2 regions of the Lawsonibacter sp. LCP25S3_E2 genome follow, and region 2 is predicted to be linked to the other one. Evidence: predicted binding sites of a transcription regulator. Region 2 holds the regulator's gene; the other holds the start of a gene.
The links. The regulator Rex, encoded in region 2, represses fermentation and respiration genes when NADH is low (regulators of the CRP and FNR family bind a similar motif). The targets are predictions, from matches to a motif close to ATTGTTAANNNNTTAACAAT.
Positions count from the first base shown of each region.

Region 1 (9,822 bases), on a different contig from region 2:
TCGCCGCAAAAGTCCGCATTCTGGGGCGTGGCCTCGGTAATCCTTTGCAGCATGTTCTCCAAGCGGACTAGGATCAACCTAAAGAAGTTTATCAATGGACTGGTGGATGGCGCACTGGGCGGCTTGGAAGTGGCCGCGGTATGTGCCTGCGCGGGAATCGTAATTGGAATCCTGATGCGTACTGGTCTTGGAATGATGCTCTCTGGCATGCTGGTGCAGCTGTCTGGTGGCCACCTGCTGATCCTCTTGGTGCTGACCATGCTTGTGTCCATGATCATGGGCATGGGTATGCCTACTTCGGCATGCTATATTATTGTAGCTACCTTTATTGCTCCCGCCATTATTGAAATGGGCGTGGCAAAAATGGCTGCGCACCTGTTTGCGTTTTATTATGCTTGCCTGTCGGCTATTACACCTCCGGTCGCACTGGCTTCCTTCGCGGCTGCCGGCGTTGCCAAGTGTAATCCTATGAAAGTGGGTATTGAATCCGTAAAACTGGGTGCTGCGGGCTACATTGTTCCGTTTATGTTTATCTATGGAGAGGGACTGCTGCTTTCCGGCGGAATTATCAGTATTATTCAGTGTATCATCACCGCACTGATTGGTGCGTATGCCCTTTCTGTTTCGCTGGTGGGCCATCAGTTTACTTCCGTCCAGTTTGTGCTGCGATTTGGCTACTTTGCCGCGGCGCTTCTGTTGATCAGCCAGGGTGGATTGACTGATATTGCCGGTATTGTGCTGGTTGTCCTTCTGTCTTCGTTGAACTGGCGCATGAGCAAACGGGCTGCGCAGAGTGTTTGACCGTCACGACAGGAGGAAACGACATGAGTAAATTGACTACAATTGAAGAAGCTGTCAGCCAGTATGTGCAAAATGGCATGAGCATTAGTTTGAGCGGCATTGGCGGTCGGGAACCGATGGCTGTGGTGTATGAGATCATTCGCAGAAAAAAACGAGATCTTACCTTGATCACAGATTCCAAGATGGACAGCGCCTGCATGCTGATCGGAGCGGGCTGCCTGAAAAAGATGGAGACGGCCTACTGCTGGATCAGTTCTTTGGGCGGCGCGGTCAATTACCGGAGAGCGGTGGAGAAAGGGATCCCGGCCCCTCTGGAAGTAGAGGAGTATTCTAATTACGGTGCGAGCCTGCGTTTTTTGGCGGGCGCCATGGATGTGCCTTTTTTGCCCACACGTTCTATGCTGGGGTCTGACTTTTTGCAGTATAACCCCAGGCTGCGTCAGATTCAGGATCCATACCAGGGTGAGCCTCTGGTGCTGGTTCCCGCTGCTTGTCCGGATGTTGCGTTTATTCATGTGCAGCAGGCGGATCGGCAGGGAAACTGTAAAATTTTGGGTGCTACCGTCAATGACATGAATATGGCCCGTGCAGCGAAGAAGGTCATTGTTACGTGTGAGGAACTGGTGGATACCGTTGAGATCCGGAAAACACCCAATATGACTGCCATTCCCCACTATTGTGTCGATGCAGTTATTCATGTTCCCTACTGTTCTCATCCATTCTTCGTAGCGGAGTACTACTGGTGTGACATGCCATTCCGCAGGGAATTTATGAAACGCAATGATTCGCAGGAGCACTTTGAAGAGTGGCTTAAAGAATGGGTGTATGATGTGCCTGATTTTGATGCCTATCTGGATAAAGTGGGACGGGATCGACTGCAGAAGCTTGCAGAAATGGAATTGGACAATGTCAACGTGGCAGGAAGGGAGTGCTGATATGTTTGCGGAACATTATTCTCCCCAGGAAATGATGGCGGCGGTGTGCGCGAAGGAAATACATAATGACGATGTGGCATTTGTGGGAATCGGCATCCCCATGATGGCAGGACTGATTGCAGCTAAGACACATGCGCCCAATGCGACCCTCGTATATGAAGCCGGCGGTGTGGGGGCCAAATCCCGTCGCCTTCCCCTTACGATCTCGGATAATCCGACCACCGAAAATGCCATCTTTGCCACCGAAATGTGGAGAATTTTTTCGGATACACAGGCGGGATTTATTGATAAGGGGATCATTGGAGGCGCACAGGTAGATCGCTACGGAAATATCAATACGAATGTGATTTTGGGCAATGGAACGTATGATAAGCCTAAGGTGCGCTTGCCTGGGACAGGAGGAGCCAACGATATTGCCAGCTCTTGCGGTGAGACGATCATTATGATGAAGCTGGTAAAAGGAAAGTTTGTAAACAAGGTCGATTTTATCAGTGCTCCTGGGCATCTCCATGGATATGACAGCAGACAAAAAGCCGGACTGAAGGGCGGAGGCCCCTCCAAGATGGTAACCGATAAAGGAATTTTCTTGTTTGATCCCGAAAGCAAAGAGATGTATCTATCTGCCGTATTCCCGGGAGAAGATCCGCTGGAGATCAAGACGTATTTTGAGTGGGATTTAAAAATCGCAGACCATTTGGAGTGCCTGGAGCCCCCTACGCAAGAGGTTATTGACATCATCCATTACTACGATCAGGATGGAATGATTTTGGGGGGCAAAAAGACCATGGATACAGAGTTTGAGGCCTATTATCAGAAGATGAAAGCCAATTACACAGCGATAGAGTTAAATCTTTAACTGTGGAAAAGGCGAGGAGGCATCTATGGAATATCTGGAATATGAGCGCAAAGACAAGGTAGCGGTTATTACGCTGAACAACCCCAAACAGGCAAATGCACTGGTGCAGGAGATCAAGGAAGGTCTGGCGGACCTGTTTACCCGCATACAATTTGACCCGACGGTTCGCAGTGTGATGATCCGTTCCAATGGAAAGCATTTCTCAGCCGGTGGGGATTTATCTTCCATGCGCTCGGAGTCTTCCTGCCCGGACGGCCGTGACAGGATGCGCGGAGCGTCCGCGTGGGTCAAAGCCCTCTATGCATTGGAGAAGCCTGTGGTTGCGGCGGTGCAGGGGTGCGCATATGGTGCTGGATTTAGTCTTGCCTTGGCCAGTGATTTTATTGTGGCGGAGAAAGAAGCGCGATTTTGCTGCAGCTTCATCAATGTGGGGCTGGTTCCGGATCTGGGTTCGCTGTATTTTCTGCCCAGAAGAATTGGCTTGGGGAAGGCGAAGGACCTGGTGTACAATGGCCGGGTCTTGACAGCAGACGAGGCGGAACAGTGGGGCGTTGCAGATTACGTTACGGACAAGGAACAGCTGTATGATACGGCTATGGAGCTGGCACAGAAATTGGCGGAGCGTCCTACCTATGCCATCGGGATGATGAAGAAGCTGACCCAGTTCAGCTATCATACAACGTTGGACGCCTACCTTGAGCTGGAAAATAATATGCAGGCAATCGCTTTTCAGACGGAAGACCACAAGCAGCTGGTCAAACAGTTTTTTGACAAAACTCCCGCGACGCTGACGGGCCGGTAAACCTCCGAAAGTATACCAGAGATACGGCGGAAAAGCCGCTGCGCGTGCAAACGCACGGTGAGCCGCCCGCCGCGGCCGTTACCTGGCCCGGAAAAGCTGTGAATTCTGTGTAAATCGAGCAGGGTTCCCGTTCAATCACACATGAAACGTGCCACCAGATCTCTTCAAAGGGAGAACTGGTGGCACGTTTATTTGGTTTCCGGCAGACTTTTCCCGTACAAAGAAGTCCCGGAAGGGGGACTGGTGCGGGTCACCAATCGGCAGGACGGGGCAGCCGTGGGAAATGGGGGGAAGGAGAGCCAGCCAAAGTGCTGGCAGGAAAAAAGCGCCCGTCCCAATTGGGACGGGCGCTTTGAATCATCCGGAAAGCCCTTTTTACTTGGCAGCCTTGGCGGCCTTGATGGCCTCGATGAGCATGGGGGCAACCTTGAACAGGTCGCCGCAGATGCCGTAGTCGGCGATCTCGAAGATGGGGGCGTTCTCGTTCTTGTTCACGGCAATGATGCACTCGGAATCCTGCATACCAGCCTTGTGCTGGATGGCGCCGGAGATACCCAGAGCCACATAGATCTTGGGGTGCACGGTCTTGCCGGTCTGGCCGACCTGGTGGTCGGCAGTCATCCAGCCGGAGTCAACCACGGCACGGGAAGCGCCCACGACGCCGCCCAGAACCTCGGCCAGCTCCTCAGCCAGCTTGATGCCGCCCTCTACGTCCTTGGAGATGCCGCGGCCCACGGACACGACCACGTCGGCGCCGATCAGGTCGACCAGCTTCTTGGCGGCCTTCACGACCTCCACCACCTGGGTCTGCATGTCAGCCTCGGTGAGGGAGAAGTTGGGCTTGATGATCTCGCAGGCGTCAGCCTTGGCCTGGTCGAAGGCGTTCTTCTTCATAACGCCGGGACGGACGGTGGCCATGGCGGGACGGAAGCGGGGGCAGATGATGGTGGCCATCAGGTGGCCGCCGAAGGCAGGACGGGTCATCTTCAGGTTCCGGTCCTCCTCGGGGATGTTGTCGATCATGTTGGGAGCCAGGGTGGAGGAGGCGCGCAGGAACTCCTTGTACTTGGGCACGTCGATGTCCAGGTGGGTGCAGTCAGCGCACAGGCCGGTGTGCAGACGGGCCGCGCAGCGGGGGCCCAGGTCACGGCCGATGTTGGTAGCGCCGATGAGCATGACCTCGGGCTTGTACTCCTCGATCACGTCGCAGATGACCTTGGTGTAGCCGTCGGTGGTGTAGTTCTCCAGCAGGGGGTGGTCGCAGACGTACACGCCGTCAGCGCCGTAGCCGCCCAGCTCCTTGGCAATGCCCTCGATGTTGTGGCCCAGGAGAATGCCGTACAGCTTGGAGCCCAGCTCGTCGGCCAGCTTGCGGCCCTCGGAGATCAGCTCGAAGGAGGTGGGCATCATGGTGCCCTGACGCTGCTCGCAGAATACCCAAACGCCGCCCTTGAATTCTTCAATCGCAGCACTGTTGTAGTTAGACATTTTTTTACTCTCCCTTCTATCAGATCAGGTGCTTGGCAGCCAGCAGGCCGGCCAGCTTCTCGCAGGTGGCCTTGTCGGCACCCTCCAGCATCATGCCCACGCCCTTCTGGGGGGGAGTAAAGGACTTGAAGATGTTGGTGGGGGAGCCCTTCAGACCGATGGTGGTGGGATCGATGAGGGGATCGTCCTTCAGGGTGTTGTAGTCAAAGATCTCGTAGGGCTTCTCGTAGCACTCGAAAATGCCGCCGACGCTCATATAGCGGGGCTCGTTGAGCTCCTTGATGCAGGTGATGAGGCAGGGGGTCTTGACCTTGATGGTCATGTAGCCGTCCTCCAGCATACGCTTAACGGTGACGGTGTCGCCCTCCTTGGCGATCTCAGCGGCATAGGAGACCTGGGGCAGGCCCAGCTTCTCAGCGATCTGGGGACCGACCTGGGCGGTGTCGCCGTCGATGGCCTGACGGCCGCACAGCACGATGTCGTCCTTCTCCACGCCGATCTTGTTGATGGCAGCGGCCAGGATCTGGGAGGTGGCGTAGGTGTCGGAGCCGCCGAACTCACGGCCGGACACCAGCACGGCGCGGTCTACGCCGCGGGCCATGACCTCGCGCAGCATACCCTCGGCGGGCGGGGGGCCCATGGAGATCACGATGACCTCGGCGCCGGTCTGCTCCTTCAGAACCAGAGCGGCCTCAACGGCGTTCAGGTCATCGGGGTTGGTGATGGTGGCCATGGAGGCACGGTTCAGGGTGCCGTCGGGGTTGACGGCCACCTTACCGGAGGTATCGGGGACCTGCTTTACACAAACAATGATTTTCATTTCAATCTGCCTCCTATCTTATTTCACGCCCAGGTGGCTGGAAATGACCATGCGCTGGACCTCGGAAGTGCCCTCGTAGATCTCGGTGATCTTGGCGTCGCGCATCATGCGCTCCACGGGGTACTCACGGGTGTAGCCGTAGCCACCGAAGAGCTGAACGGCCCGGCGGGTCACATCGGAAGCGGCCTCAGCGGCAAAGAGCTTGGCCATAGCGGCGTCCATGGAGTAGGGCTCGTGGTTCTGCTTCTTCATAGCGGCGGCGTACACCAGGTACTGGGCGGCCTGCATACGGGTGTGCATATCGGCCAGCTGGAACTGGGTGTTCTGGAACTGGCTCAGGCGCTTCTTGAACTGGATACGCTCCTGGGTGTACTTGATGGCCTCGTTGATGGCGCCCTCGCCCAGACCCAGAGCCTGAGCAGCAATGCCGATACGGCCGCCGTCCAGAGTCATCATGGCGATCTTAAAGCCCTTGCCCTCCTGGCCCAGCAGGTTCTCCTTGGGAACGATGCAGTCCTCAAAGATCAGGTCACAGGTGGAGGAGCCGCGGATACCCATCTTCTTCTCGTGCTTGCCCACGGAGAAGCCGGGGAAGCTCTTCTCCACGATGAAGGCGGAGATGCCGTGGTTGCCCAGCTTGGGATCGGTCATGGCGAAGACCACGAAGGTGTCGGCCACAGTGCCGTTGGTGATGAAGCACTTGGAGCCGTTGAGGACGTAGTGATCGCCCTCCAGCACGGCGGTGGTCTGCTGGCCAGAGGCGTCGGTACCGGCGTTGGGCTCGGTCAGGCCGAAGGCGCCGATCTTCTTGCCGGACAGCAGGTCGGGCAGGTACTTCATCTTCTGCTCCTCGGTGCCGTGCTCAAAGATGGGGGCGCAGCACAGAGAGGTGTGAGCGGACACGATAACGGCGGTGGTGCCGCAGACCTTGGCCAGCTCCTCCACGCACATGGCGTAGGACAGCACATCGCCGCCGGCGCCGCCATACTGCTTGGGGAAGTAGATGCCCATCATGCCCAGCTTGCCCATCTTCTCCACGGTCTCCATGGGGAAGCGCTCTTCCTCGTCGATCTCCTCGGCCAAAGGCTTGACCTCGTTCTCGGCGAACTCGCGGTACATCTTGCGGACCATCTCTTGTTCTTTCGACAGGTGAAAATCCATTTTGCAGTCCTCCTACTATAAATTACTAGCTTGATATCGTGAGCGCTTCCGCCGGCGAGGAGGGCCGGCCTTCCAGACCATATGCGGCACTGTCGTGGCGGAGCAAAACGATACATGGGAATGTCCGAACATCCCTGGGCTCGATGGAAACCCCATCTTCGTTATAATTTTAACAAAGGTGGGGTAAAAAAAGAGCAACACGGGCCTGTCCGGCGTTGCGGAATTTATTGTACACGCAGGGGTGTCGAATAAACTGACCAAAGTATATCATTCTTCCCCTTAAAATGCAAGGGGGAAAGTGCAGGAAATCCTTAATTTATCAAGAGAAAATGTGGATAATTTCATGTAAAACCATGTGAGTTGCCCAGGGGGTGGGGGAAGGGGGAATGCTGGCGGGGGCGGAAGAAAAACGCCGCCGGAGGGATAAACCCTCCGGCGGCGTTGACAGAGCAGGATTTACTTCTTGGTGTAGTCGTAGAAGCCCTTGCCGGTCTTGCGGCCCAGCAGACCGCCGCGGACCATCTTCTTGAGCAGATAGGTGGGGCGGTACTTGGAATCGCCAAACTCGGTGTACAGGGTCTCCATGATGGCCAGACATACGTCCAGACCGATGAAGTCGCCCAGAGCCAGGGGGCCCATGGGGTGGTTTGCGCCCAGCTGCATGGACTTGTCGATGTCCTCCACGCTGGCCGCACCGGTCTCCACCAGGCCGATGGCGTCGTTGATCATGGGGATGAGCAGCTTGTTGACCACGAAGCCCGGAGATTCCTTGACCTCCACGGGGTCCTTGCCCAGCTCTTTGGCCAGGTTGTAGGTGAACTCGAAGGTCTCATCGGTGGTGTTAATGCCCCGGATGATCTCCACCAGCTTCATGGAGGGCACGGGGTTAAAGAAGTGCATACCGATGAGGGGGTGCTTCAGGCCACGAGCCATGTCGGTGATGGGCAGGGAGGAGGTGTTGGAGGCGAAGATGGTGTCCTCCTTGCACAGCTCATCCAGCTCCTTAAACAGGGCCTTCTTGGTGTCCATATCCTCCTTGACGCACTCGATGACCAGATCGGCATCGGCGGCGGCGGCAGTCTCCTCCACGGAGATATTGGCCATAAGGGCATCCTTGGCCTCCTGGGTCATCTTGCCCTTGTCTACCCGCTTCTGGAGGGACTTGGCCAGGGCATCCTTATGCCGCTGGGCGGATTCCAGGCTGCTGGCGTACATCAGGACCGAGTGGCCCTTGGCGGCAAAGACCTGGGAGATGCCGCTGCCCATGGTGCCGGCGCCGAACACTGCAACTTTCATACTGTTTCCTCCTAATATGGTAATTCTGCCGCGGGCTCTGGTTCCCTGGCCGGAGGCTTCGCGGCTCCGCTCTCTTGCTCCACAGTATAACTGTTTTTCTATCTGGAAGCAAGGGCAAAAAGGCGTTTTTCTAGATTTTTTTTCGCGGAAGGCCCAAAAAATTGAGAAATTATAATTAAATAATTATACTTTTGCTATCTAAATTGTTATAATGCGGCGAGGGACAGGTCCAAGCGAAGCTGAAGCGGGCAAAGAGAAGGCCTGCAAAAGTGACCGGCAAGGGGCAGCCTGATTTCTCCGGCACAGAGGGAAAATGAGCAGAAAGGGAGAAAACGGGCAGGGGACAGTCCAAACCTTTCACGGAAAATTCATAGACTTTTTGGGCGAATCATGGTAGAATCGAAAATGGATTGGAATCAAAATTATCCTGCCTTCTGTTTGAGCGACGGTCCCGCCGGGAAAACTGCCCTTGGGGACCGAGCAGAAGGGGGGCGTAAGCGTGAAAGACGCGTGGAGGTAAGTGTGAAACGAGAGATTTTAGGCATCCAATTTGACGATCTCACACGGGAAGAGGCTGCCCAGCGGGGAGCACAGCTGCTGGAGGAGGATAAGTTCCACTATGTGGTCACGCCAAATCCGGAGTTTATCCTGGCCGCAGAGAAGGATCCGGAGTTTAAGCGGGTCCTGAATGAGGCGGACCTGGTGCTCCCCGACGGCATCGGTGTGATCTATTCCGCTAAGATCCTGGGTACTCCTCTTAAATGCCGGGTTGCGGGGATTGAGTTTGGCGAGGACATGCTCGCCTGCCTCAACGAGCGCAAGGGCCGGCTGTTTCTCCTGGGTGCCAAGCCCGGTGTGGCCGAGGCGGCGGGGGAGAAGATTCTGGAGCGCTATCCGGACATTGTCCTGTGCGGCACCCAGGACGGATATTTTAAGGATGAGCAGAGCGTGCTGCTGAAGGTGGCGGCTGCCCAGCCTGATTTGCTCTTTGTCTGCCTGGGAGCGCCCAAGCAGGAGAAGTGGATGGCCCGGTGGGGCAAGCACACCGGTGCCCGGCTGGCCATTGGCCTGGGGGGCGTGCTGGATGTGTTCGCGGGCAATGTGAAGCGGGCCCCAGAGGCCTGGCAGAAGGCGGGCATGGAGTGGGCCTACCGCCTGGTGCGGGAGCCCCAGCGGGCTGGCCGTATGGCAAAGCTCCCGCTGGTTCTGGTAAAAGCTGCCGGAGAAAAGATCCGGCGTAAGTAATCCCGGAGCGCTGCGCGTCTGGGAGGGTTTGGAAAAGGAGGTTTTCCTATGGTGTACATTATGCTGGCAGAAGGCTTTGAGGAGTCTGAGGCCATTGTGCCTGCGGATCTGCTGCGCCGGGCTGGTATCGAGACCGCCCTGGTGTCGGTAGAGCCCGGCCTGGTGCGGGGCAGCCACGGCATCTGTGTCCAGGCAGATCTGACCTTCGGGCAGATCGACCTGTCAAAGGCGGAAATGATCGTTCTGCCCGGCGGCCTGGGGGGCGTGAAGAACCTGAGCAAGCTCTCCGGCATCGGCCACACCATCCAGCTGCTTCTGGAGCAAGACAAGTGGGTGGCTGCCATCTGTGCCGCCCCCACCCTGCTGGCAAAACGGGGGTTTCTGCAGGGAAAGAAAGCGGTGTGCTACCCCGGTATGG
Region 1 covers NZ_JBQKJL010000005.1:58,747-68,568, forward strand. Annotated here, with positions in the region: gene ACTQ3R_RS06150 (TRAP transporter permease) at 1-801, shown strand, start outside; gene ACTQ3R_RS06155 (CoA transferase subunit A) at 825-1,736, shown strand; gene ACTQ3R_RS06160 (CoA-transferase subunit beta) at 1,738-2,592, shown strand; gene ACTQ3R_RS06165 (enoyl-CoA hydratase/isomerase family protein) at 2,618-3,394, shown strand; gene acrA (acryloyl-CoA reductase electron transfer subunit beta) at 3,770-4,882, opposite strand; gene acrB (acryloyl-CoA reductase electron transfer subunit gamma) at 4,902-5,702, opposite strand; gene ACTQ3R_RS06180 (acyl-CoA dehydrogenase) at 5,721-6,863, opposite strand; gene ACTQ3R_RS06185 (3-hydroxyacyl-CoA dehydrogenase family protein) at 7,320-8,159, opposite strand; gene ACTQ3R_RS06190 (WecB/TagA/CpsF family glycosyltransferase) at 8,682-9,404, shown strand; gene ACTQ3R_RS06195 (DJ-1 family glyoxalase III) at 9,453-9,822, shown strand, end outside.
Region 1: a site for Rex is predicted at 7,021-7,040, ahead of ACTQ3R_RS06180 (acyl-CoA dehydrogenase). Genes of this name have one in related genera too.

Region 2 (9,822 bases):
AAGGACCTTGCCCGGCTCATCGGTGAAGCCGCCGCAGAAGTCCATCAGCTCCTGAACGGGAGTACCGATGATGACCTCAACATTCTTGGGCTCCTTGATGATGTCGCCGTCCACGGTCAGACGCTTGGTGACCAGAGGCATGCCGGTCTTTAAGTACTTGCCTACGAAAGCCACAGAAGTGACGTTCATAACAATTACGCCCACGTCAGAGGGCAGGCCGGGGAAAGGCACTTCCCGGCCGGTGCAATTTTCAATGAGCACCTTCTCAGCGCCCTGGGGGTAGCGGCAGGGCAGCTCCTTGACCTCTACGCCCTGGGTGGCCACACTCTTCATCTTGGCAATGGCCTCGGGCTTGTTGCCCTCGATGCCGATGATGCACTTGGGGATCTCCAAGTACTTCATGACCGCCTGGATACCGTCCATGATGAACTGGGTATCCTCCAGGAAGCAGCGGTTGTCCGAGGTGATATAGGGCTCACACTCGGCGCCGTTGATCACCAGGGTATCGATCTCGTCCAGGTTCTTGGGGGCCAGCTTTACCGCAGTGGGGAAACCGGCGCCGCCCAGGCCGACCAGACCGCTGGCGCGGACGGCGTCCTGGAAGGACTTCAGATCAGTGACCACAGGAGGAGCGATGGAGGGGTCCACCTTCTGCTCCCCGTCGGGGATGATAACCACGGCGGTCTGCGGCGCGCCATTGGGCGCGGTGATGGTGATGATACTGTCCACAACACCGGATACGCCGGAGTGGATGTCGGAGGAGACAAAGCCCCCGGCCTTGCCCACCACGGAACCTACATAGACCTGGTCACCCTTGGCCACGGCGGGAGACGCCGGAGCACCGATGTGCTGACCCATAGACAGCACAATCTTAGAGGGCAGCGGCATTTTTACCGTTTCCAGGTTGGAAGTCCGTTTCTCGTGGGGGACACCCGCGCCCTGCGCGGATCGTTTGAGAAATTTGCTCATGTAAGATTTCGACCTCCCTATTCTGTTCTGCCGGGATTTGGAAGTACCCGTACCACACGGTTCTCCGCTCTTACAAAGCGGCAAAAAAACCGCTCTTCCCCTTGCGGCAGCGGATACATTCCTTGCGCCCGCACAGAACGGGCGCACGACAAAACCCGTCGCTTTCCCTTCCTTTTTCATCAGTGCGGAAAAGCGCCGGCTCTGCTTGCGGCAAATATCATACACCATCTTTCATAAAAATGCAAGATAATTTGCAGCCTTCATCCATTTTTCGCAAAAAAATCGGGTGCGGAAAACTCCGCACCCGTTTGCAAGTGTTTCTGTGTCCGTCAGCAGCCGCAGCCGTTGTTGCAGCCACAGTTGTTGCTGTTGCCGCAGCTGTTGCCGTTGCCGTTGCCGCAGCAGCACAGAATGACCAAAAGGATGATGATCCACAGGCAGCTGTTGCCGCCCCAACCGTTATTGCAGCACCCCATAATGAGTACCTCCTGATATGAAAGTTTTAAGAGGGCTGTCTGCCGCTCTCATTCCTATCATATGGCAGGAACAGAAAATGGGTGTCTGTTCTTCAGGAAATCTTTTCCGCGAAGGAACGCAGCATGGTAGCTACCTCGGCCCGGTTGGCGTTGTACTGGGGATTAAGGGTAAGTACACCGCCATTGCTTGCGCCGCTGACCACTCCTTCGGCCACCGCCCAGGCCATCGCCTCCTGAGCCCAGCTGCTCACCTTGTCCCGGTCCTGATAGCCGCTCAGGTCGGCTCCCTGGCCCATGCTGAGCCCCAGATAGTTGGAGGCAAAGCTATAGAGCATCACCACCACCTGCTCTCGGGTGACCTGCCGGTTGGGAGAGAAGGTACCGTTTCCGGTGCCGGCCGTAACGCCCTGGGACACGGCCCACTTCACATAGGGGGCATACCAGGCACTGTCCGGTACGTCAGTCAAGGATACATTGGCACTGGCCATTTCACCGGCCGGAGCTCCGGCCAGCTGATAGAGAACGGTAGTGAGCATGGCACGGGTCATCGGTTCCTTGGGGCCGAAGGTATGTTCGCTCATCCCGGAGAAGAGCTTTTTCTCATACACATAATTGACCGGCGCATAGTACCAGTCGCTCTGCTTCACATCCAGGAAGGGTGCCGCAGCAGTGTTTCCCCCCTCCACGGTGTAGCTTCCCTGTACCCCCATGGTGGCATAGCCGGACTGGATGGTGATATAAGCTGTGGTATCCTCTCCCACCAGGTAGCGGTGGTTGGCATTTAACGCAGCGCCGGAGGAGACCTCGGTCCCGGCGGTCACATCCACCACCGCACCGTTATGGGTGACGGCGGCATAGCCCTCCAGCATCAGGGCACCGCTGCCGGTACTCAGACAAATCCGCTGTCCATCATACCACTCCCGGCGCTGGAGGGTGTCACTGGACTGCCCGGAGGCAACGCTTCCCCCGCTGGTCACCTGTCCATGGACCTGATCCAACGTAGACTTCGCCGTATCATAGGTATCCTCAAGGGCGCCGTAGGCAGCCTCGGTCCCGGCTCGGAAGGCCTGAGGCATAAAGTTCTCCACGAGATAGCTCAGGCTCACCGGTCCGTCCCCGGATACCGCGGCATAAGCTCCGGCCGCCAGCAATACAAAGGCCACGGCCAGCACCAGCGGCCTTAGAAATTTCTTCATGGCAGCTCCTCCTCTCTCTCCTCCGCCGTCTCTCCCTGCTGAGAGATCAGATAGCTCAGGGTCAGCAGACTATCAGAAAAATGGACCGACTCTACCACCACATTTTCCCGGCTGATGGCCAACTCGTGGTTGGTAAAGTTCCAAATCCCCCGCACCCCGGCATTGACCAGACGGTCGCACACACTCTGGGCCGCAGAAATGGATACCGTAAGCATACCGACACTCACTGGATGGGCAGCCACAAAGGCCTCCAGCTCATCGGCGTGGTAAACGGGCACTCCCGCAATCTTGGTGCCAACCACCTGCGGATTGACGTCAAACGCCGCCAACAGGCGGAACCCATTGCTGGAAAACTGAAAATTTTGAATGATGGCACGCCCCAGGTTGCCTGTGCCCATGACCACCACCGTATGGCCCCGGTTAATGCCCAAAATTTCTCCAATTTCCTCTTTTAAGCTATCTACCTTATACCCGTATCCCTGCTGACCAAACTCTCCAAAGCAGAACAGATCCTGACGGATCTGAGAGGCAGTCAGTCCCATGGACTTTCCCAGGGCACTGGAGGAGATCCGCACCACGCCGGCTCGCTGTAATTCCGACAGATGGCGGTAATATCGAGGCAGGCGGCGAATCACCGCCGTGGATACTTTCGCATTTCGTTTCATTCTACGCTCCGTCTCCCAGGCTCCGGGCCAGTACAGCCCAGCCGGTATAGCCGCCGCCCTATGAGGCGGTGGGCTCTAATACAATACTTTGTTATTCTACCCCATCCCTCCCCGGCTGTCAAACTCTTTTCCCTGGCAGTGCACCCCTGATTTCCCAAAAAACGGGGCATGGTACGTCTCCATGCCCCGTAACTTATCCAATTTAATTCCAGAAATCTGTCTTCTGCTTCAGTTCAATGGAAGAGGCCTTAAATACCGGGTCCTTCCCCTCATGACGCTGCTGGGTATAGTCCTTCAGGGCCCGCATAGCGGTGCCGCCCAGAATGACGATGACCGGCAGGTTGATAATGGCCATACAGCCCATGAGCACATCCGCCAGATTCCAAACCAGGCTGAACTCCAGCTGCCCGCCCAAAAAGACCAGCACACAGGCAACCAGGCGGAACACATTCATGGCGCTGTTCTTTAAGGTATGTCCGGCAATGTAGTTCAGGCAGCCCTCGCAATAGAAGAGGTTGCCCAGCAGAGTGGTAAAGGCAAACAGCAGCAGGGCGAACGTGATGAAATAGGGGCCCACGCTGCCGAAGGTAGTAGCCAGAGAGGCCTGCACCAGGGGAGCGCCGTTCAGGCCGCCCTTGATGTCAATGCCGGTGCTCAGGCACATCATGGCCGTGGCAGTACACACCAGGATGGTGTCAATGAACACCGAGAGCATCTGCACCAGGCCCTGCTTGACCGGGTGGGATACGCTGGCAGCGGCGGCCGCATTAGGGGCGGAGCCCACGCCGGCCTCGTTGGAGTACAGGCCGCGCTTAATGCCCTGCATAATGGCGGAAGAACCAAAGCCCACTGCTCCGCCGAAGATGGCCTGGAAATCAAAAGCGTCGTGGAAAATCCGGGCCAGTACACTGGGGATCATGTTCAGGTTCAGCACCATGACCACCAGGGCCATGAGAATATACAGCACGCCCATTACCGGCACCAGTACACCGGTGACCTTGACGATGCGCTTGCCGCCGCCCAGCACACATACGGCAACCAGCAGCGCCAGCACCGCGCCGCCCACCAGAGTAACCACGCTATAGGTACCGCCGCCCAGGGTCACATAGCCCGCCTGCTCATAGAAGGCATAGCTGGTGAAGCTGTCCAGCAGGTTAAAGGAGGCCACCATATTGAAGCCGCCGGCATAGGTGGCAATGAGCACCACGGCGAAGATCACACCCAGCAGACGGCTGTGGAGGGCTGCCTCAATGTAATAGGAGGGGCCGCCGTAGCTGCCGCCCTTGGGGTCCTTCTTCTTATAAATTTGAGCCAGGGTACTCTCTACAAAGGCAGAGGCTCCGCCCACAATGGCGATGAGCCACATCCAGAACACCGCGCCGTAGCCGCCCACGGCAATGGCATTGGCCACGCCCACAATGTTGCCGGTACCCACCCGGCTGGCGGTGGACACCATCAAAGCCTCGAAGGCGGAAACGGAGTTCTCATCTTTGGATTTCTCCCCCACCACCCGGATGGATTCCGGGAGCATGCGCAGCTGGAGCAGCTTGCCCCGCAGGGTGAAGTACAATCCCACACCCAGCAGCATGATGATCAAGATATAGCTGTACATGGCGTCGCTGATTGCCAAGATCAGATTCAGAAACGCGTCATACATAGTTTTCTTCCTCTCTTTCTCTCTCTTGTTCCAATTCTCATGGTATCCCTCCAAATACCCGGAAAATTATATCATGGTTTCCCCTCTTTGGCCATAGCTTCTACATCAATCGCAAAATTTCTTTTTTCAGGCGGGCGATAATCCGCTTTTCTAATCTAGAAATATAAGATTGGGAGATTCCCAAAAGGTCAGCCACCTCCTTCTGGGTACACTCCCGCCGCCCGTCCAAACCAAAGCGCAGGGTGATAATATGCTTCTCCCGCTCTTCCAGCCGCTCCAAAGCCTGATGGAGCAGCTGCCGGTCCACATCCGCCTCCAGAGGCTGCACCACCAGATCCTCATCTGTGCCCAAAATGTCACTGAGCAGAAGCTCATTTCCGTCCCAATCGGTATTGAGCGGTTCATCAAAGGACAACTCACTTTTCTGGTTTGCTGTTTTCCGCAGATACATGAGGATTTCGTTTTCAATGCACCGGCTGGCGTAGGTGGCCAGCTTAATGCTTTTGGCAGGCTGATAGGTGCCCACCGCCTTAATAAGGCCGATGGTCCCGATGGAGATCAGGTCCTCGATGTGGATTCCTGTGTTTTCAAAGCGCCGGGCAATATAGGCCACCAGGCGCAGGTTGTGCTCGATGAGCTTGTTCCTGGCCCTGGCATCCCCTGCCTCCAGGCGGGCGATCAGCTCTGCCTCCTCCGCCCGGTCCAGAGGGGCGGGAAGGGTGTCGCTGCCCCCGATGTACATGATTTTACCCGGCTGGAGAAGGCCCAGCCGGGTAAACAGGCCAGCCAAACGGTTCATCCATTTGATGTAAAGCATTTTCCCTTTCATATTCCATCCTCCATTGGCCCGATCAGGGCCCGGTATCCGCCCCCGTCTGACACGGGGGTCGGCGACAGGGCCACCAGCACAGGCCCTCTGGCACATCCATCCACTTCCAGACTGTCTGCCCGCACCGCCAGCAGCAGCCCCCGGTCCACCCCCACCGAGCGGTAGGGCAAAAGGCGAAAGCGTCCCCTCCAGCGCCCCGTTCCCAGCCGCTCCAGCGCTCCGGCGGGATCCCGCAGATCCTCGGCTGTGGGGCGGCGGTCATGGGGAAAGAGATCCCGAGCAGCATCTCCCTCGGCCACCATCACCCCTCGTCCCGACACCGGGTCGGTGAGGGTGTTGCCTGTGTCCACCAGGGCAGTCAGCTCCACCCTGCGGTCTCCTAATCGAAGCACAGCACGGGCCAGCTCCCCGCCTGCGGCGGTATGCCGCCCCAGTCTGCGAAAGACCAGCGTGATCACCAGATAGCACACCGCCGCGGACAGCAAAACCATTTTGAGGTCCATGGACGAATAGAAGACCCCGCCTCCCAAAGACAGGCCAGTGCCCCCCATCAGTCCTATTGCTACCACCCCCCCTCCAAAGGCACAGGTAAGGGCAACGAATAAAATCCCCTGCCGGAGAAGCCTGCGGCTCCCCCCATAGGCCGCCACCATCATCAGCAGCGCTGATGCCGCCCGGCACAGAGGGTGGGAGAGAAAGGACAACCCCGGCACGAAAATGGCCACCGCATAAAGTCCCCCCAGTACTGCCCCCAGGGCAAAGCGCAGCCGCCGCAGGGGTTCCCCTGCCAGCCGGGCGGCAGCCAAAAGGAGCAGATAATCTACAATGGCGTTGAGCAGAAAGAGCGTGTCCACATAAATAACCGTCATGTACCTCTCCCCTTTCCTCCACTTGTCGGCAGGCTGTCCCGCAGTCCTTATTATAGGAACCTCTCCGGGCGAAAGGGGCCGAAACCGGGATAGGGCTTCCCGTCATATTTTGATGGGCTTGCGGCAAAAACTTTTTCTTAATTTTGTTGGAAGATCCATTTGTTGCTCTTGTGCTTCTCATAATCTCATGTTATAATATCGTTAGACGATATTGAGATTCGAGAAAGGGGGAAGTGCGATGCCTGGACGGGATAAGGGCGGACTGACCGAGCCTATGTACTATGTGCTCATGTCCTTTCTTCACGGAGAGATGTGCGGCATTGAGATCACCGACTTTGTCTCACAGAAAACTGCCGGCCGGGTACGGCTGGGCCCCGGAACCCTCTATACCCTGCTGGCGAAGTTTCAGGAGGAAAAGCTCATTGAAGAAACCCAGGTGGACGGGCGCAAGCGTACCTACCGCATTACCGACAAAGGCCGGGATGCCTTCCGGGAGGAGCTGGAACGGTTAAAGGCCTGTGTGCTGGACGGAGAGGAGGAGCTGAGATGAAACATACCATCGTTCGCCTGATTCCCTTCGGCGGCTTTGATATCCCCGGTCTGGAAGGTTGGCTGGCGGAATGCTCCGCCCAGGGGCTTCGCTTTGCCGCAGCCATGGGGCCAATCGCTCTTTTTGAGCGCTCCACCCCCCTTCGGGTTCAGGTTCATCTGGAGCCCATTCAGGGCCCTGTGGCGGAAGATCCGGAACTAAACGCCATTTATGAGCAATCCGGCTGGCAATATTGGGGCATGTTCCGGGGCAGCTTCTTTGTGTATGTCTCTTCCGACCTGGACGCTCAGGCCCACACGGACCCGGATACACTGGACTACGCCCTCCGGAAATTTTTCCACTTCAAGCTTGCCTGCGGACTGCTTCTGCTTTTGGGAAATCTCCTGCTCCTGGGGCTCTACGGGCGAGGCGCTCCCTGGGAAATCGACTGGGTGTGTCTCCGGTACTACCCGGTGGAGACCCTGTCCGACGGTATGATCATTCCTTTCCTGCTGGCAGCACTAGGCTTTTTCTTCGTTGACCTGTCCTACCTGTTGGGGCTCATTCATTTGCTGCGTTACCGCAAGGCGGTCAAAAACGGTACATCCCCCAGGGGCCACCGGGGGCTGGGATGGCTGCTGGCGGCGGGACTGCTCCTTCTGCTGCCCGTTCTCATCAACACCGTTCAGCTCTTTTCCGGTCTGGACTACCGCCCCTATGATCTGGAGGGCTCGGGATTTGTCACCCTCACTGACCTGGAGGGAGCGGATTTCCGCATTCACCAGGATCCTTTCTATAACATGGATTACATCTCCCACCATGGGACTTTGTTGAACCCGGAACATTGGTATTTTCAGCAATACGGAAGCTTCAGCGCAAACCAGAGTCCTTTTGACGTGCCCCGGCTGGAAATCTCCATCACCCGCTATCCTCTGGAGATCCTTGCCGAAATGCGCTGTGAGGAGTGGAGCCGGCAGTACATCAACGGCTCAGGAGACTACGAAACCTTGGAGGCCGCCTATGGGCTGGATGAGATCCGCTATGCCCCACGGGAGAAGTGGATCCACACCAATGAGCTGACCGGGGAAACACGCACCTTCCTGCCCGGCGGGATTTTTATCCTGCGCCGGGGAACCACCGTCCTCTTTGCCGACTACTACGGAGAACAGAACCTTCTGGACTATCTCCCCCTCTTTGCCGCAACCTTTGACGCTTTGTAAAGGAGGCGAGCCCCATGATCGTAAAAAAATGGCTGCCCTACCCCATATGGGATTTTGCCGGGATCGAACACTGGCTCAATGAGCAGGCCCAAAAAGGGTACCTCCTCAACGGCTGGCCGGGGTGGTCCTTCATCGGACGGGTGCCCTTCCGCACCGATCCGGACGCCCCCCGCACCCGCTACCGCCTGGACCCAGGGGTGGATCTCATCGGAGAGCTGGAGCTGCAAAACCGGATCTCCAACTATCAGGAAGCCGGATGGCGGTATGAGGGTAAGGCAGGAAAGCTTTACGCTATCTACAGCTGTGATGATCCTCAGGCCCCCGATCTTTACAACGATGCCTTCAGTATGGCCCTGGCCATGAGACGTCAGCGCAAACGGGTGTGGTTCAGCCTCTTTCTCCTGGTCCTCTGGCTGGGAGCGGCCTTCTGGGACGAGTGGGTCTTGCTCTTCACCCGGCCGGCATCCCTTTTGATGTCCATGATCCTGCGCTCAGATACCCTTCTTCCCATCTATGCCCTCATGGTAATCCTGGCTCTTTCGGTGATCTCCACAAATTTGGGTGTCTTTTGCGGCATCTACCGTACACAGTCCATCCTCAAGCGTGGGGAATGGCCGTCTCCGGGCCGTAGGAGCTACCCGGAGCTGCGGAGCTTGGCATTGGTCTTGCTGGCGACACTGGCGGCCGTGGGGTTTTTCCTTACGCTTCTCTGGTTCAACCCCTCTAATTCCCGACGGCTGTCCGGACCCGAGGAATGGGCCTTCCCCCACGTCACACTGGAAGAGCTCATCCCGGCAAGTGCACAGATTCGTCTTTACAACAACCAGGAGCTTCTCCACTACGATGAATTATCCTGGTCGGCCCTGGCCCCGGAGCAGTACGATGTAGTCCAGGGGGGCGAGGTAACTCTTTCCGACGGGACAAAAACGGACACCCGGCTCTCTCAGGAGCATGTGCGTGCCCTCTCCCCCGCTCTGGCCCGGCTGGTCTATGAGGGCCGGGTGGAGGAGCACCGCCATTCCCTGGAGCAGTACCGGAAAAATTGGGAAGAAAACACCCCGTTTATCCACGATCACACCAACGCCTTTGACTTTCTCCAGGAGGAGTCGCTCCCCTCCGTTCTGGATGGCCTGACCCGCTTTACTTACCAATATTCCGACACAAAAGCTGCCCACACGGTATATATCGGCCTTGCAGGAGACCGGATGTTCGTCCTGAACTGCTCCGGCGTAATCGATGCAGATACCGCTCTCTCCCTGCTCCTGGAACGGCTGGAAGCGGAGAGCTGATCCTATAAAATTGGCCTGAAAGGAGGCCCAAAGCATGAAATCCGTCTATAAGCTCACTCCCGTCTCCGACTACGATATTCAGGGGACGGAGAGCTGGCTTCAGGACATGGCCCTGCGGGGACT
Region 2 covers NZ_JBQKJL010000007.1:79,470-89,291, reverse strand. Annotated here, with positions in the region: gene rsxC (electron transport complex subunit RsxC) at 1-969, opposite strand, end outside; gene ACTQ3R_RS08140 (hypothetical protein) at 1,299-1,445, opposite strand; gene ACTQ3R_RS08135 (S-layer homology domain-containing protein) at 1,538-2,641, opposite strand; gene ACTQ3R_RS08130 (redox-sensing transcriptional repressor Rex) at 2,638-3,306, opposite strand; gene ACTQ3R_RS08125 (alanine/glycine:cation symporter family protein) at 3,509-4,963, opposite strand; gene sigE (RNA polymerase sporulation sigma factor SigE) at 5,064-5,792, opposite strand; gene ACTQ3R_RS08115 (sigma-E processing peptidase SpoIIGA) at 5,789-6,661, opposite strand; gene ACTQ3R_RS08110 (PadR family transcriptional regulator) at 6,900-7,211, shown strand; gene ACTQ3R_RS08105 (hypothetical protein) at 7,208-8,410, shown strand; gene ACTQ3R_RS08100 (hypothetical protein) at 8,425-9,699, shown strand; gene ACTQ3R_RS08095 (DUF2812 domain-containing protein) at 9,734-9,822, shown strand, end outside.